Regions from separate parts of the Stenotrophomonas sp. 86156_Sma genome, predicted to be linked through region 2. Evidence: riboswitches for the same ligand, from Rfam matches in the RefSeq annotation. Region 2 holds a riboswitch; the other holds the start of a gene.

Region 1 (9,007 bases), 1.1 Mb from region 2:
CCGGCGGATTTTCGCCTTGGTGGGGGCGGACCTTCCGCACCCAGCCCAGGATCAACGTCCATGACCTCTGCCCGATACCGCATGCAGGCCGCAGCGGCGAAGATCGAGGGACCACCCTTCCATCGGAACCCGACCGTGTCCCGACGCCTTGCCCGTTCCCTGCTGGCCGCTGCTCTGCTGGCCGCTGTGCCCGCACTGTCTTCCGCCGCCGACCGCATCACCGGCCACACCTTTGCCACGCGTTCGGAGGTGATCGCCCCGCATGCGATGGCTGCCACTTCACAGCCGCTGGCCACCCAGATCGCGCTGGACGTGATGAAGGGCGGTGGCTCGGCGGTGGACGCGGCGATCGCCGCCAACGCCGCGCTTGGCCTGATGGAGCCGACCGGCAACGGCATCGGCGGCGACCTGTTCGCCATCGTCTGGGACCCGAAGACGCAGAAGCTCTATGGCTACAACGGTTCGGGCCGTTCGCCGAAGTCACTCACCCTGGCCGAGTTCCAGCGCCGTGGCCTGAAGGACATCCCGGCTACCGGCCCGCTCCCGGTCTCCGTGCCCGGCGCAGTCGATGGCTGGTTCGCGCTGCACGACCGCTTCGGCCGCAAGCCGATGGCCGACAACCTGGCGCCGGCGATCCGCTACGCCCGCGAGGGCCATCCGGTGGCCGAGGTGATCGCCTACTACTGGGACCGCTCGGTGCCCAAGCTGTCGCAGTACCCGGGCTTCAAGGAACAGTTCACGATCAACGGCCACGCCCCGCGCAAGGGTGAGATGTGGAAGAACCCGAACCTGGCCAACACCCTGCAGCAGATTGCCGACGGCGGCCGCGATGCCTTCTACAAGGGCGATATCGCCCGCACCATCGGCGACTATTTCAAGGCCAACGGTGGCTACCTGAGCTACCAGGACATGGCTGACCACCACGGTGAGTGGGTCGAACCGGTCAGCAGCAACTACCGTGGCTACGACGTGTGGGAGCTGCCGCCGAACAGCCAGGGCATCGCCGCGCTGCAGATCCTCAACGTGCTGGAAGGCTACGACTTCTCGAAGATTCCCTTCGGTTCACCGGAGCATGTGCACCTGTTCGTTGAAGCGAAGAAGCTGGCCTTCGCCGATCGCGCGCGCTTCTATGCCGACATGGCGTTCCAGCCGGCGCCGGTGCAGAAGCTGATTTCCAAGGACTACGCCGCACAGCGCCGCGCGCTGATTTCCATGGACAAGGCGCTGAAGGAAGTGCAGCCGGGCACGCCGAAGCAGCTGGAAGAAGGCGACACCATCTACATGACCGTGGCCGACGCCGACGGCATGATGGTGTCGCTGATCCAGTCCAACTACCGCGGCATGGGCAGCGGTATGGCGCCGCCGGGGCTGGGCTTCATCCTGCAGGATCGTGGCGAGATGTTCGTGCTGCAGAAGAACCATCCCAACGGCTACGCACCGGGCAAGCGCCCGTTCCAGACGATCATCCCGGCGTTCATCACCAAGGGCGGCAAGCCGTATGCCAGCTTCGGCGTGATGGGCGGCGCGATGCAGCCGCAGGGCCACGCGCAGATCGTGATGAACCTGGTGGATTTCGGCATGAACCTGCAGGAAGCCGGTGATGCGCCGCGCATCCAGCACGAAGGCTCGACTGAACCGACAGGTCAGGCCACGGCGATGACCGACGGTGGTGAAGTGAATCTGGAAACCGGCTTCCCGTATGAAACGGTGCGTGCGTTGATGCGCAAGGGGCATCGCATCGTGTTCGCCGATGGTCCGTATGGCGGGTATCAGGCGATCATGCGTGATCCGGAATCCGGCGTTTACTACGGTGCGTCTGAGAGTCGAAAGGATGGGCAGGCGGCGGGGTATTGAGGTTTCCCGGCCACCGGGCGCAGCCCCCTCCGCGGTGATGGTTCGTGGAAGCGGGATCATGTGATTGGGCCGGGCGGGTGGGCTGGTCGGGGGACGCCGTGAATCCGTCCCTGGAGGCTTGGCCGCGGCATCCATGCCGCGGACACCCCCGCCCAGCCCACCCGCCCGGCCACGGATAGTTTCCGTGTCCATCACCGCAGGAAAAGAAAAAAGAAGATCAAGAGCAAAGGCAATGGCAACAGCCGCGTGCTGTGAGTAGGGGGCGGATCCATTTTCCGGAGGAAAACGAATCCGACCCCTTCTTGTTTTCCGATACACCTCATCCACGCATAGCGTGGAAAACCCACCGTCACCGGGAAACTGTCGGAGGCGGGGAGGGGGCAGATGGCGGGACCGTCCACGGCATGGATGCCGTGGCCGAGCCTACAGGGACGTACTTGCGGTGTGTCCCGCCATCTGCCCCCTCCCCGCCAAGCAAGCAGCAACCCAGAGCCGCTCTGGCTTTTGAATCTGCACTTGCTTGAAAGAAGCGGTGCAGCCGCAGGCTGCAAAACACCCTCAATCCTGATCGTGCGCGCGCGCCGCCTCCGCCTGGGTCTCCTCCTGCGCCGCCATCTCCCGTGCGATCCACGCATCGATCATGTGCCGCTGGCGCTGCGCCTGCCGCCGCTCCCGCGTGTACTCCTGGTCCAGCACCCGGTACAGCGACACCATCACCAGCACCATCAGCAGCGCGAATGGCAACGCCGCAATCGTGATCATGCCCTGCAGTGCATCCAGGCCACCGGCCAGCAGCAACGCCGCTGCGATCAGCGCCACCGCGATGCCCCAGGCCAGCTTGCGCTTCAACGGCGGATCGCCTGCCTCGTCAGTGGACATGCTGGCCAGCACCAGCACCGCCGAATCGGCTGATGTCACGAAGAAGATCATCAGCAGCACCAGTGCGATGCAGGAAAGCAGCAAGGGCAGCGGCATGCTGTCAAACAGGGTGAACAGCACCGTTTCATAGCCGTTGCCCAGCGCCTGCACCAGGTCGGCATGGCCGAAGATCTGCGCCCACAGGGCAGTACCACCAAACACCGCGAACCAGAAGAAGCCCAGCACCGTGGGTGCCAGCACGACGCCGATGACGAACTCGCGGACGCTGCGCCCACGCGAGATGCGCGCGATGAACGAGCCGACGAACGGGGCCCAGGAAATCCACCACGCCCAGTAGAAGATGGTCCAGTCCGCTACCCATGTGCTGCCCGAGAACGGCGACATGCGCAGGCTCATCGTCACCAGCTGGTTGAGGTACGACCCCAGTGTGGTGGTGAACGTATCGAAGATGAATCCGGTCGGACCCAGCACCAGTACGGTGGCCGCAAGAAGCGCGGCCAGTGCAAGATTGAAGTTGGACAGCCACTTCACCCCGCGCTCGACACCGCTGGCGGTGGAGGCCATGTACAGCACGAACGCGATGGCGATGATGGTCAGCTGCAGTGGCACACCCGCGTGCAGGCCGAACACGCGTTCCATGCCGGCAGCGATCTGGATGGTGCCGAAGCCCAGCGTGGTGGCCACGCCAATGGCAGTGGCAACAACCGCGGCGATGTTGACCACGCGTCCGATCCAGCCGCGATGGTGCCGGCCGATGATCGGTTGCAGCATGTCACTGACCAGTCCACGGCCATTGCGGTTGAACTGGAACCAGGCCATGGCCAGGCCGATCAGCGCGTAGATCGCCCACGGGTGCAGGCCCCAGTGGAAGAATGCATAGCGCATCGAAGCCCGCGCCGCGTCCATGCTCTGCGGTGCGAGGCCTTCCGGAGGCTTGGTGAAGTGGGAAATCGGCTCGGCGGCGCCCCAGAACACCAGGCCGATGCCCATGCCGGCTGCGAACAGCATCGACATCCAGCTGGCGCGCGAGAACTCCGGCTCGGCATCTTCACCGCCGATGCGCAGGTTGCCGAAGCGACCGAATGCCAGGTACATCAGGAACGTCAGTGCCAGGAACACGACCAGAAGATAGAGCCAGCCGACACTGCGGATGACATCGGCCAGTACCGACTGCACCACGGTATTGAAGGGGCCGGGTGCAACACCGGCAAGCAGCACCAGAAGCAGAACCAGTGCGATGGAAACGCGAAACACCATGAAGGAGCTTCTCCGATCAAGGGATTGAGGGGAGCGAGCAGAGCTTGCTGCGAGGGGCCGGCGACATGCAGCACAGACCGGGCAGGGGCCGCGGAGGCGGCGGGGAAACACCGGCCGCAGCGGCACGATGCGCGTGCACGTTACTGAATGCGATGTCACGGTTCTGTTAATACAGAAACAGCAGATCCACGCCGTGCGTGGATGGAACCACCAGGAGCTGCAGTGCGTTCTATGCTCTAATGCACACCAAGAAGCGGGGGTACCGCGGCCATGTGGCCACGGTTGAGACAGTCCCTTGGAACCTGATCCGGCTCATACCGGCGTAGGGAAGCTTTGCAGTGCAGCCATGCCCGGACTCCGCCCAAGGACCGTCCGGGCGCGGCAGCAGTGCGCCGCCGCTTCGTCCCTGACCTTCCTGGACGATGCCCGATGAACGCACAGCTCTCCGCCCTGCAGCAACAGGCCCAGCAACTCTCCGAATCCGTGACCCGGCCCATTCCCGGCTCGCGCAAGATCCACGTGCCCGGTTCACGCCCGGATCTGCAGGTGCCGATGCGCGAGATCGCGCTGACCCGCACGCCGACCTTGTTCGGAGGCGAAGAGAATGCACCGGTGACCGTTTACGACACGTCGGGCCCGTACACCGATCCGGAGGTGCGCATCGATCTGTCCGCTGGTTTGCCGGCACTGCGTCGCGGCTGGGTGGAAGAACGCGGTGATACCGAGCGGCTGGAAGGACTGAGCTCTTCGTTCGGTCGCGATCGCGAGCATGACCCGAAGCTCGATGCGGTGCGCTTCCCCGCGCGCAGCCTGCCTCGCCGTGCGCGTGCAGGTGCCAACGTCACCCAGATGCACTACGCGCGCCGCGGCATCATCACGCCGGAAATGGAATTCGTCGCCATCCGCGAGAACCAGCGGCTGGACGCGATCCGCGATGCCGGGCTGCTGCAGCAGCACCCGGGCGAGGCGTTCGGCGCTTCGATCCAGAAGATCATCACCCCGGAGTTCGTGCGCGACGAAATCGCCCGCGGCCGTGCGGTGCTGCCCAACAACATCAACCATCCGGAAAGCGAGCCGATGATCATCGGCCGCAATTTCCTGACCAAGATCAACGCCAACATCGGCAACAGCGCTGTTTCCTCGGGCATTGCCGAGGAGGTGGAGAAGCTGGTGTGGGCGATCCGCTGGGGCGGTGACACGGTGATGGACCTGTCCACCGGCAAGCACATCCATGAGACCCGCGAGTGGATCATCCGCAACTCGCCGGTGGCGATCGGTACCGTGCCGATCTACCAGGCGCTGGAGAAGGTCGATGGCCGCGCCGAGGCGCTCACCTGGGAGATCTTCCGCGACACACTGATCGAGCAGGCCGAGCAGGGCGTGGATTACTTCACCATCCACGCCGGCGTGCTGCTGCGCTATGTGCCGCTCACCGCCAAGCGGGTCACCGGCATCGTCAGCCGCGGTGGCTCGATCATGGCCAAGTGGTGCCTGGCGCACCACAAGGAGAATTTCCTCTACACGCATTTCGAAGAGATCTGCGAGATCATGAAGGCCTATGACGTGACCTTCTCGCTGGGTGACGGCCTGCGCCCAGGCTGCATCGCAGATGCCAACGATGCCGCGCAGTTCGGTGAGCTGGAGACGCTGGGTGAGTTGACGAAGATCGCCTGGAAGCACGACGTGCAGACCATGATCGAAGGCCCCGGCCACGTGCCGATGCAGCTGATCAAGGAGAACATGGACAAGCAGCTGCGCGAATGCGGCGAAGCGCCGTTCTATACGCTGGGGCCGCTGACCACCGACATCGCACCGGGCTACGACCACATCACCAGCGCGATCGGTGCGGCGATGATCGGTTGGTTCGGTACGGCGATGCTGTGCTACGTGACGCCGAAGGAGCACCTCGGCCTGCCCAACCGCCAGGACGTACGCGACGGCATCATGGCCTACCGCATCGCCGCGCATGCGGCCGACCTGGCCAAGGGACACCCCGGCGCACAGGTGCGCGACAACGCGCTGAGCAAGGCACGCTTCGAGTTCCGCTGGGAAGACCAGTTCCATCTCGGGCTGGACCCGGAGAAGGCCAAGGAATTCCATGATGAGACGCTGCCGAAGGATGCGCACAAGCTGGCGCACTTCTGCTCGATGTGCGGCCCGCACTTCTGCTCGATGAAGATCACCCAGGACGTGCGCGACTACGCCGAGGCCGGCATGAAGGAGAAGTCGGAAGAGTTTCGCGCCGCCGGCGCCGAGGTCTATCACCAGGGCTGACGTGTAACGGGTAGTGCCGGCCGCTGGCCGGCATTCCGTCGTGCGTGGGACCGGGAGAGTGCCGGCCAGTGGCCGGCACTACCGCTCATCACGTCGCTCCCGGCTATCCTCCGCCCATCACCCTGGGGAAGGACGCCATGCCCGTTGCCATCACCACCCGCTGGCTGGCCATTGCCCGCCGCCATCCTTCGGCCTGGCTGCTGGGTGCCCAGTTGATCGCGGTGCTGCTGTATCCCGCACTTGATGACACCGCCGGCGGCCGTGCGGCACTGGGCATGTTCGGCATGGCGGTACTCGGCCTGGCGCTGTGGGTGGTCCAGCGCAGTCCGCTGGGCACCTGGCTGGCACTGCTGCTGGCCATTCCTTCGGTGGTGTTCTCGCTGGCCGGCGCACTGCTGGATCGCAGTGCGCTGCTGACCACCGCGCAGCTGCTGGAAAGCCTGCTGTACTTCTATACGGCCGGTGCGCTCATCGCTTACATGCTCCAGGACCATAAAGTCACCCGCGATGAACTGTTCGCAGCAGGTGCGACATTCACGTTGCTGGCGTGGGCCTTCGCGTTTGCTTTCGCCGTGTGCCAGCAATGGTATCCGGGCAGTTTCCAGGGCACCGGTGGTGGCGCGCAGCGCACCTGGATGGAGCTTCTTTATCTGAGCTTCAGTTTGCTCTCGGGCGTTGGCTTGAGCGACGTTGTGCCACTGCATCCGCAGGCGCGCGCCTTGGTCATGCTGGAGCAGTTTTCAGGCGTGATGTACGTAGCTTTGGTGGTTTCGCGACTGGTTGGATTGACCATGCTGCGGCGCATGTGAAAATGAACGCCAGATAAAAATTTCGCGCCCCGCAGGGCGCGAATGGTGCAGCAAATTATGTGAATGCGTCGGCGAGAGAGAGCCTGGATGTCGACCACGCGATAGGCGAGGTAACCCGCATAGGCTAGTATTCGCCCGCTTCATTGTTTTTGCGGTATGCGCCGATGCTTTGTGCGGAGTCTGGCTTTTTGCTGTTCCCAGGACGGGAGGGTATCGAAGGCAAACGCTGCCCCGGACCTGTCTCTACTGTGTAGCGGAAAATGAACAGCAGTGAAAACCAGCCCCCCGGATTCGATCGGATCCGGATAGGAGAGTGCACTGTCACTCTGTCCTCGCGCGAAGTCGAGGTCGTGGGTGCGCGTCGCCCGCGTCGGCTGACGCCGAAGGCGCTGGGCGTGCTGCGTGTGCTGCTGCGCCAGCCGGGGCGTGTTGTCACCCGCGATGAACTGTTCGCGGAAGTCTGGCCGGACACGCTGCCGACCAATGATGTGCTTACCCAGGCCGTCACCCAGCTGCGCAAGGCGTTCAGCAACGACGACGACAACGGCCAGGCCTATATCGAGACCATCGCCAAGACCGGCTATCGCCTGCTGGTGCCGGTGCAGGTACTGGACGATGTCGAGCCGGCGCCGCCCGCAGGAGCCGATGACGAAATCGTGGACATGCAACCGGCGATGGCCATCGCCGAGGTGATGCCGCCACACGTGCAGGCATCGCGCCGCCGCTGGCGCCACGTCCGCCGGCGCGTACTGCTGGTGCTGGGCGTGCTGATGCTGGCCACGGTGGTGGTGCTGACCGCGCTGCTGCTGCGGCGGGCACCGGCCAGCAGTTCAGCTGTGGATGCGGCCGTGGAGAACGGCACGCGCGTGATCGGCAGCCCGCAGCGTCCCTATCGGTTGATCACCGCGACCAGCGGCTTTGAAACCTATCCCACGCTTTCACCCGATGGTTCATTGGTGGCCTATGAGGGCGCCAACGAAGACGGGCAGGGCGGTGGCGCGATCAAGGTGCAGACCTCCGGCAACGCGCCTGCGCGGCAGCTGCTGGCTCCGCCGGCCGGCTCGGTCGATCGCTTCCCGAGCTGGTCGCCGGATGGACGCGAGATCGCCTTCGCGCGGTTCAGCAACAACGGCGGTTGCCAGGTGCTGATCGCCAGCGCGACCGGTGGTGCCCTACGCCAGGCGACACGGTGCGATGGCACCGAGCTGCTCAGTTTCGACTGGACGCCGGACGGCCGTGGTCTGGTGTTCGGCAGCATGGTGGGGCGCTATGCCCATCGCGGCATCCGCAAGCTTGATCTGGCCAGTGGCCAATGGGAGGCGCTGGACTACGGTGTCGCCGAGGATGACTTCGACTATGCGCCGCGCTACTCGCCTGATGGCAAGTGGCTGGTATTCGTGCGCAATCCGCAGCTGGGCGACCTGTGGCGCATGCCGGCCGCGGGTGGCACGCCCGAGCAGCTGACCAACGAGGCCGCTGAACTGCGTGGCTGGGCCTGGTTGCGTGATGGCCGGACGATCGTGTTTGGACGCCGTGTCGACAGTGAGGTGCGCCTGTATTACCTGGACGTCGAGAGCCGCACGCTGCGCGACGCCGGGCTCGACGACGCACAATGGCCGGCGACGGCGCGCCGCGCGGGGATGCTGGCCTTCGTTCACCGCCGCGCGCAGTTCGGCATCTTCAAGGTGCCGATGGAGGGCGGTTCACCCCCGCAGCGCTTGTTTGCATCCAGTGGTCGGGATGGGCAGCCGATGGCGGCGCCGGATGGACGCCAACTGGTGTTCACGTCCGATCGTTCAGGCAGCTTCGCGCTGTGGTGGGCGGACATGGAGCGCCCCGATTCGCTGCGGCCTATCGAAGGATTGCGGCCTGAGGCACGTCAGGCACCGGACTGGTCGGCCGACAGCCGGCGGTTGCTGGTGGTCGGGCGCGAC
Region 2 (9,007 bases):
TGGCTACGAGCTGGCGGTCTGGAGTGATATGGATTGAGGTCTTCGTACCTTCGCCGGTGTACGGAACGAGAACCGCTCCGTCCCCGGTCAGGCGGTTCCGCTATGATCGCCCGCACATCGCCACACGCGATGCGCCCGCCTCAAGCCAGCAGGAACCGCCGTGAACTCCCAGCCCGCACCGATCACCGCCCTCAACCACACGCTCGACAACGAGCCGCAGCAGATCACCGCGCCGCTCACCCATTCGGCGGCGTTCCTGGTGCTGAAAGTGAAGGATGACGAGGCGTCGATCGCCAAGGCACGCGAGGTGCTGGCCAGCACCGATGACCTGATCAAGAACACTGCCATCCGTGAAATCGAGCGCACCTTCACCTGCAATGTGGCCATTGGTCACCGCGTGTGGCAGCCGTTGGTGGGCACCACGCCGCCGCGTGAACTGAAGCCGTTCCGCGAGATCAAGGGCGCGACTCACACCGCGGTGTCCACGCCGGGCGACCTGCTGTACCACATCCGTGCGCGCACCATGGACCTGATTGTCGCGTTCGAGCGCAACCTGCTGATGGCGTTCGGTGATGCGGTGGAAACGGTCGATGACGTGGCCGGCTTCCGCTACTTCGACGGCCGCGACCTGCTCGACTTCGTCGATGGCACCGCCAACCCGGAAGGGCTGTCGCTGCCGGAAGCCACCATCGTGGGCGATGAAGACCCGGCGCATGCCGGTGGCAGCTACGTGGTGGTGCAGAAGTACCTGCACAACCTCGATGCCTGGCGTGCGCAGAAGACCGAGGCACAGGAAGCGATCATCGGCCGCACCAAGCACGACAACATCGAGCTGGACGATGCACCGGCCGATGCGCAGAAATCGCACAAGACGCTGTGCACCATCGAGGATGCCGACGGCGAGCACGAGATCCTGCGTGACAACATGCCCTTCGCCAATCCGGGGCGTGGCGAGTACGGCACTTACTTCATCGGCTACACGCGCCGCCTGTGGGTGATCGAAAAGATGCTTGAGCGCATGTTCATCGGCAATCCCGCGCCGCTGCATGACCGCATTCTCGACTTCTCCACCGCCACCACCGGCGTGACCTTCTTCGCGCCCTCGCGCAAGGTGCTGGCCGACCTGGGCGATTGATCGCGCCGGGGAGTGCCGACCGCCATCTGCCTGTCATCTACCGCGCCGACCATCAGCCGTTGGATGAGAGCGCAGGAGCGGGCGATGGCGATGGCAAGGAACACAACCGGCGCACGCCGCTGGTGGCGGCCGCTGGCTGCATTGTTCGGTGCGCTGGCATTGGGGAGCGCCGGGGTGTCCGCGCAGGAAGCCCCTGCACACTGGATGGCCTATGCCGCCGCCGTGGGCGGCCAGCTGCAGCAGCGTCTGCAGCAGGAACAGGATCCGCAGGCGCAGCGCGTGCTGGAATGGCTGCAGGCACACCCGGATGCACCGACGCCGTTGCCGGTGAGCGTGTGGATCGCGGCGGATGGCCGCATTTCGAAACTCGAATTCGACAGCCTGGGCGACGCCCAGGTCGACGCCGACCTGCGCGCGACCCTGCAGTCCGCGCCGTTGCAGGCCGCGCCACCGGCAGATATGCGCCAGCCGCTGCGGCTGGGCCTGCTGCTTACCCAGTAGATCCACGCCATGCGTGGATGCGTCTGGTAGATGCCGACCTTGGTCGGCACGCGCACGCCAACCAAGGTTGGCGACTACCGGTAGGCCCCCAGCCACGCATGGCGTGGCTCTACTGATCTTGCGGGTGCAGTAGATTCAGGCCATGCGTGGATGCGCCGGGTAGATGCCGACCTTGGTCGGCAGGCGTGCGCCAACCAAGGTTGGCGACTACCGGTAAGCCCAAGCCACGCATGGCGTGGCTCTACTGATCTTGCGGGTGCAGTAGATTCAGGCCCTGCGTGGATGTGTTGGGTAGATGCCGACCTTGGTCGGCAGGTGTGCGCCAACCAAGGTTGGCGACTACCGGTAGGCCCCCAGCCACGCATGGCGTGGCTCTACTGATCTTGCGGGTGCAGTAGATTCAGGCCATGCGTGGATGCGCCGGGTAGATGCCGACCTTGGTCGGCAGGTGTGCGCCAACCAAGGTTGGCGACTACCGGTAAACCCCAGCCACGCATGGCGTGGCGCTACTGATCTTGCGGGTGCAGTAGATCCACGCCCTGCGTGGATGTGTTGGGTAGATGCCGACCTTGGTCGGCAGGCGTGCGCCAACCAAGGTTGGCGACTACCGGTAGCCCAAGCCACGCATGGCGTGGCGCTACTGATCTTGCGGGTGCAGTAGATCCACGCCCTGCGTGGATGTGTTGGGTAGATGCCGACCTTGGTCGGCACGCGCGCCAACCAAGGTTGGCGACTACCGGTAAGCCCCGGCCACGCATGGCGTGGCGCTACTGCGTTGCTACCTGTGGTTCACGGGCTGCCGCGCTCCATGCGCGCAGCCCGAACACGGCCAGGCCGAGGAAGAACACGTACAGCGCGGCGGTCACGTGCAGCGACTTGAACAGGTACGCACCCACGTACACCACGTCCACCGCGATCCACACCCACCAGCAGGCCACGTGGCGGCGTGCCTGCCACCACTGGCCGACCAGGCTCAGCGCGGTCAGCATCGCGTCCAGCCACGGCAGCGCGGCATCGGTGAAGGTGTGCATGGCCGCACCCAGCGCTACGCCACCACACAGGCCGATGGCCAGGTCGCGCAGCAGCTTGCCGCGTGCCAGTGGCACGATGCGGACGCTGCCCTCGTCGGCGGCGTGCTGCCGCCAGTTGAGCCAGCCGTAGACCAGGAAGCCACCGAAGGCGACCTGCAGCAGGGTGTCCGAGTACAGCTTGGCCTCGGCGAAGACCAGCCCGTACAGCGTCACCGACAGCAGGCCGACCGGCCACGCCACCAGCCGGCGCTTGGCCATCAGCCAGACGCCGAGGATGCTGCACAGCGCGGCGGTCCACTCGAGCATGACGCCGCTCACAGCGCGAACGTCACCGACAGGCGGGCCTGTCGCGGTGCGCCGGGGAACAGGTAGTAGTCACCGCCGCTGCTGCCGGTGTCGCGCCAGTAGAAGCGGTTGAACACGTTGTCCACCGACAGGTTCCAGGTCACCGCGCGCTCGTGCAGGCGATGCTGGAAACGCAGGCCAGCGTCGAACACCGAGTAGTCCGGTGCGCGCACGCCACCGTCGGCGCGGGCAACGTTGGCACCGGCATAGCGCCAGCCGCCGGTCACATCCAGGCCCTGCACGAACGGCAGCGCATAAGCCACGTGCACGCTGGCGCGCACCTTCGGCACGTTCACCAGCTGATGGCCTTCATAGGCCGGCGTGCCGGTGTCGCGCGCACGTGCCTGCAGCATGCTGGCGCTGGCCACGATCTGCAGCGCATCGGTCAGCTGGCCATTGGCGGTCAACTCCAGGCCGGTGTGGGTCTGCGTGCCTTCCTCGACGAAGCTGTAGCCGACCTCGCTGTTGTCGGGCTTGGCGTACTGGTACGGCTGCGAAATGCGGAACACGGCTGCGCCCAGCGTCAGCGCCTCGACCGGCACGTACTTCACGCCCACTTCCAGCTGCCGCGACTGCACCGACGGCAGGAAGGTATCGGCGTTGCTGGTCCAGAACGGCGCTTCCTGGCCCAGCGAGATGCCGCGCACGTAGCTGGCATAGGCGTTGAGCTGGTCGGTAGCCTTCCACACCACGGCGGTCTGCGGCAGGAAACGCGACAGGCGGCTGTGCCGCTGCGGGGTGCCACGCTTGTCGTAGGCACGCTCGTCCAGGCGCACGAAGCGGCCGCCGGCCAGCCACTGCCAGTCATCACCGAAGCTCATCCGGTCCAGCGCGAAGAATGCGGTCTGGCGGCTGTCCAGGCGTCGTGCGGACGGCCCTGGCATCTTCGGCGACGGCGCGAACACCGGCACCTGTGCGTCGTGGATGTTGCTGGTGCCGACGTACTCGTTGACGCTCGGGCGCTTGTCTACCGTGCGGCGGAAGTAATCGGCACCGAGGGTCAGCTGGTGGCCGACGCTGCCGGTCTCGAAGCGGCCACGCAGCTCGGCACGGGCCTGCTGGTTGCGGCGGGTGTCGTCCGGGCTGCGGTAGTCGTAGACGTCGTAGTCGCCATTGGGCGCGAAGTAGTTGCCCGGCACGCTGCCATCGGCGCATTGCGTGGCGTAGTAGCAGCCGTAGGCGAAGGCGACGTTGTCATCGATCACCGAGCGGCTGTGGCCGACCGAGACGCGCGACTGCCAGGCATCGTTGAAGTCGTAGGTGTGCAACGCGGTGATGTTGGTGCTGGCGATATCCACCGGGCGCTGCCACGGCTGGTAGCCGAGCAGGAATTCGCGATCCACGCCGTGCGGCAGCTCACGCGCGCCCAGCAGCTGGTAGCCGGACACCGAACGCTGCGAGCTGGTCTGGTAGTTGGCATCCACTTCCAGCTTGCCGCGTTCGCCAATCAGCCAGTCGGCGGCCAGCGAGTAGAAGTTGCGACGGCCATCGGCGTGCTCGACGTAGGAATTGCTGGAATCCCATGCGGCATTCAGGCGCAGGCCGAAACGCGGGGTGATCCAGTGGCCGACATCGACGGCGACGTAGCGCGAGCCTTCCGAGTCGGTACCGAGCGTGGCGGTGCGCACTTCGGCCGGGCGCTTGCCGATGTAGTTGATGATCCCGCCGGGCGCCATCACACCCGCGGCCAGGCCGGCTTCACCCTTGAGGATCTCAACCGACTGCACGTTCTCCAGCGCCAGGCGCTGTTCGCCGGCGATGGACAGGCCGTTGAAGCGGTAGCCGGTGGCGGCATCCAGCGCAAAGCCGCGGATGGCGACGTTCTGGTAGTAGCCCACCGGCGCATACGCATCACCCAGCGAGGCATCGTTGCTGGCCAGCTCGGACAGCGAACGCACCTGGCGGCGGTCGAGGTAGTCGCGCTCGAGCACGTTCACCGAGGCCGGGGTGTCCTTCCAGGACCCACCACCGAAGGCGTTCACGCGTGAGGTATCGGCCTTGGGTTTGCCGGCCTGCACGCGCACTGCCGCCAGTTCGGTGGGCGAGCGCTCGGCGCCGGTGGCAGCCGCATCGGTGGCAGCGTCGGCCTCGCTGGCATGCAGCGGCAAGGCGGCGCAGAGGGCGAGGGAGAGCAGGGTGGGGCGCAGGCAGCGGTTCATTCGGTTCGTCTTCGGACAACAAGGGAGACGAAGCGACGGCGCGCAGGTGCACCGGCCCATGACGGGGGGTGTGGCTGCGGCTCAAAGCTCCCTACGCCGGTGCAAACCGGATCAGGTTCCAAGGGACTCTCTCAGCCTGGCAGATCCAGGCACCCCCGCTTCAGGTGACCATTTCACTACAAATGGTACGGATTTGCGAGCCGGTGCCCTTCAGGCTGCCGCGTGCAGCGCCTGCAGCAGTGCCTGCCCCGGCGCGCTGTGGAACCACACCGGGTGCCCCAGCATGAAGGGCTGCCACGCCACATCCGCGTTTGCGGTGGAGCCAGTGATGCCTTCGAAGTACTCCACTTCGGACAGTGCGAAGTCGAAATGGACCATCGGCAGCAGGTCGGCCAGCAGCTGCACGCGTGCCGCCGACAGCGGCAGCACCTCGCGGTAGCCGTCGAGCAACGCCAGTGCGATGTCGATGCGCACCGCCTCCATGCCGCGCTCCAGTTCCAGCCACGCCACTGCGTTGCGCTCGATCGCGGTGGCGAGGTCGAACAGTGCGCTGGTGGGCGAAGCCAGGCCGAAATCCAGCACGGTGCTGACCTGCCCGTCGCGCCACAGCAGGTTGGAGACATGCCAGTCGTTGTGCGCCCACAGCCGTGGCTCGTCGCGCAGGCGCTCGGCCAGGCCGGCATGCCACGGCAGCACGTCGCGCTGCAGCTGCGCTTCCCAGGGAATGCGCGCGAGATAGCGGGCCAGCCCGGGGCGCTTGTGCAGCCCCGCCTTGATGGCCGCGATCGGATCGTCGGCGCGGATCAGATCGTCGCGCGCGACCAGCAGATGGGTACTGCGCTGTGGCGCGTGATAGCTGGCGGCGGCACGGTGCAGCCGGGCCAGCATGCGGCCGGCTTCGCCGGCCTGCGCGACATCGGTCAGCAACGACCACGACACGGCATCGCGGTACAGGTCCTCGCCCACGCCCACGGCATGCAGTTCGAAGGTCCATTCGCCGTGCTCTACTGCGGTGTGGCCATCGGTTGCCGCCAGCACCTGCACCACCGGTACGCCGGCGGCAGCGAGATGGGCGATGAAGTGGTGTTCTTCTTCCAGGCAGGCGGCGCTGCGAACGCTGTGGTGGTGGCGCTTGATGAACACCGGTCCGCGCGTGCCATTGACGATGGCGGCGGCCGACAACGGTCGAGGACTGTGCCAGTGCGGCTGGCTGCCCGCATCCAGCTGCGGAAAGCGCTGGCGCAGCCACGCGAGGTCTGCGGTGCTGATCGGTGGCCAATCGGCAGCAACCTCGTCGTTGTTGAGGCCCTGCACGCGGTGGGAGGAAGAAGTCATGCCGCAGCCCCAGTGGGGAAAGTCACATCCAAGGCTGCGCATTCAACGCCATGCACGCGGCCAACGCAAACGGGCGGGTCATCGACCCGCCCGTCCGTGCATCGGCATGGGGGATGCCGCGCTGCTTACCAGCCGCGATGGCGACCGCGGTCGTGGTAGTAGCGGTTGTCGTAGTAGCGCTCGCGCTGCCAGCGACGGTCGTCACCGCGGTCGTAGTAGCCGCTGCGGTAGTAGCCACGGTCGTATCGGCGATCGTAGCGGTCGTCGTAACGGCGATTGTCGTAGTAACGACGGTCGCGGCGGTCGGAGGTGGTCAGGTTGCCGATCGCGCCGCCGGCCACGGCACCGCCGACCGTGGCAGCGGGATCACCGTTGGAGAGCAGGTTGCCGGCCACGCCACCGACCACGGCGCCGACCAGGGTGCGCTTGTCCTTCCTCGACATCGCGCTGGCATCGCTGACCACGGCGACACCGGCCAGCAGTGCCAGGGCCATCGCCAGACCACGGAAGCTGAGTGCGGAAGTACTGAGCATGTTCGTTCTCCTGTGAGGTGCATGCCACGCTGGGCAGGGAGGGCGCGGGACGCCCCGGCTGCCGTGATGTCCACGCTGGCGTTCCAACATTGCCGGAACATTGCCTGGTCCACCGTGCGGCTTGCGCATTCATCTAGCGGCAGGCGGCATGAAGCAAGGCTGAAAGCGGCCTCGGCCGCTCAGCTGGCAGAAAGGGAAAAGGCCACGCGGACGTGGCCCTCCCTTCTCTCCCAAGGCGCCGCGGGCCTAGACGCCCATCGCCTTCTGGGCCTGCCGGGCCTGCTCCTGCTGGGCGTCCTGCTGCTGATGCAGCACGTTCGGCGCGCCCTGCACGGCACCGCTGCTGAGCGCCAGGCTCTGCTCGCTGGCGGCACGGGTCTCCACCGCCACGCGGCTGGCGGCCGGGTCGCCGATGGTGCCCTGCACGGCGAACAGGCGCTCACCGTTCGGGCTGGGCACCACCGAGTCGATGCGCTGCAGGCCGGCGGCATGCGCCTCCTTGGTCAAAGCCGCAGCAGCGCTTTCCAGCGTGTGGCGGTCCTTGAAGGTCCCGGCCGGCAGCAGTTCCAGACCCTTGCTGGCCTGGATGAACAACGGATTGCCCGGGTGCCGCTCGTCGTTCAGCAACGGCCGTTCGCGTGCGTCCTTGATTGCCTCCAGGGTCTTCGCCCCGACAATGCCATCGACCACCAGGCCGTTGTCCTTCTGCAGCTGGCGCACTGCCGTGTCGGTGTTGCGGCCGAAGCGGCCATCTTCGACCAGCGGCTTGCCGTCGGCGCCGACGTAGCCCAGGTGGCCCAGCTGCTCCTGCACCTTGCGCACGCCCTCGCTGTGCGCGCCCTGCTTGTACAGTTCGGCGTGCGGCGTGGCAGCGGCCTTGTGCTCGGCCGCAGGCTTGCCCTGGCTCTGCTCGTGCGAGTGGGTGCGGTTTTCCAGCAGGTCGCGCGCCTTGGACAGCGGATCGGAGGCGTACAGCTTCCAGTTCGGGTGGTCCTTCACCTGCTTGAGGTAGTCCTCGACCGGCATGGTGTGCACGCCCTTGCTGCCGGTGGACTGGCTGATCAGCAGCTTGTCGGTGTTGGGGTCGCGCACCACCATCACGATGTGGTCGATGCCGTTCCAGTGCTCATGGCGGGTCCTGGCCGTATCCAGGCCGATGATCATGCCTTCCTTCAGCGCATCGGGCTTCAGGATCGCGTCGCGGTCAAGCAGCACACCGGACTGGTCGAACGCCTTGCGCACGATGCCACCGGAACCGAGGTTGCCCAGGTCGATGCGATCAGCCTTGCTGAACACCGCGTGCCCGGCCTTCTGGTTGATCTCGTCCATGGTCCGGTTCTGCAGCGTGCCGACCCAGCCGGAACAGTCGATGTAACCCTGCTCCACGTTCTTGCCGGTCTTGCCCGGTACGTACAGCGCGTGGCCCGGAATGTTGATGGCGTACTTGACGTCGTCGTACTTCACGCCGGCCTCGTAGGCGGCCTGCAGTTCAATGCCTGGCTTCGGTGTGGCAGCTGCCGTTGCGGTTGCCGCCAGCGTGGCTGCACCCGCCGCCACGGCTGCGCTGGCCTGTGCAGGTGCTGCCGGGGTCTGGCCCTGGCCCTGCACTACCGCCTGCGGTTCGATGTTCTTTTCCGGAATGCTGATCGCTGCGTACTTGTGGATGTAATAGCTGGAGAACGTCCGCGCCAGGTCGCCGTCGTTCATCCCGCGCATCTCGGCCAGGGTGTGGCCGGTCAGCGCCTTCGCGTCGGAGCCGATCTGGTTCAGCACGTTGCGGCGCATGTTGATCTCGTCGCCGTGGCTGTTGCGGACCACACCGAAGGTGCCGGTGGCAATGGCAGTCTGCACCGAGCCGTAGCCGGCGCTGCCCTGCTGGTGGGCCAGGTACAGGTCCAGCCCGGTGGGCGTGTTGCCCCCGGACAGGTACGGGTTGCCGGTGCGCTCGTTGCGGCGCGCCATCGAGTC

What was found. Region 2 has a riboswitch for thiamine pyrophosphate ahead of ACZK33_RS00840 (TonB-dependent receptor). Riboswitches for the same ligand answer to the same signal wherever they lie in the genome.
Region 1: it holds a riboswitch for thiamine pyrophosphate, as region 2 does, so the genes downstream of both, thiC (phosphomethylpyrimidine synthase ThiC) here and ACZK33_RS00840 (TonB-dependent receptor) in region 2, are expected to answer to the same signal.

The regions. Positions count from the first base shown of each region.
Region 1 is NZ_CM151157.1:4,175,504-4,184,510, reverse strand. Features, by position in the region: gene ACZK33_RS19390 (hypothetical protein) at 1-64, shown strand, start outside; gene ggt (gamma-glutamyltransferase) at 61-1,854, shown strand; gene ACZK33_RS19380 (BCCT family transporter) at 2,413-3,990, opposite strand; TPP riboswitch at 4,236-4,337, shown strand; gene thiC (phosphomethylpyrimidine synthase ThiC) at 4,420-6,264, shown strand; gene ACZK33_RS19370 (ion channel) at 6,402-7,073, shown strand; gene ACZK33_RS19365 (winged helix-turn-helix domain-containing protein) at 7,334-9,007, shown strand, end outside.
Region 2 is NZ_CM151157.1:191,099-200,105, forward strand. Features, by position in the region: gene ACZK33_RS00820 (VOC family protein) at 1-37, shown strand, start outside; gene ACZK33_RS00825 (Dyp-type peroxidase) at 161-1,135, shown strand; gene ACZK33_RS00830 (hypothetical protein) at 1,220-1,636, shown strand; gene pnuC (nicotinamide riboside transporter PnuC) at 2,404-2,973, opposite strand; gene ACZK33_RS00840 (TonB-dependent receptor) at 2,982-5,171, opposite strand; TPP riboswitch at 5,243-5,338, opposite strand; gene ACZK33_RS00845 (phosphotransferase enzyme family protein) at 5,382-6,506, opposite strand; gene ACZK33_RS00850 (glycine zipper 2TM domain-containing protein) at 6,632-7,039, opposite strand; gene ACZK33_RS00855 (peptidoglycan-binding domain-containing protein) at 7,286-9,007, opposite strand, start outside.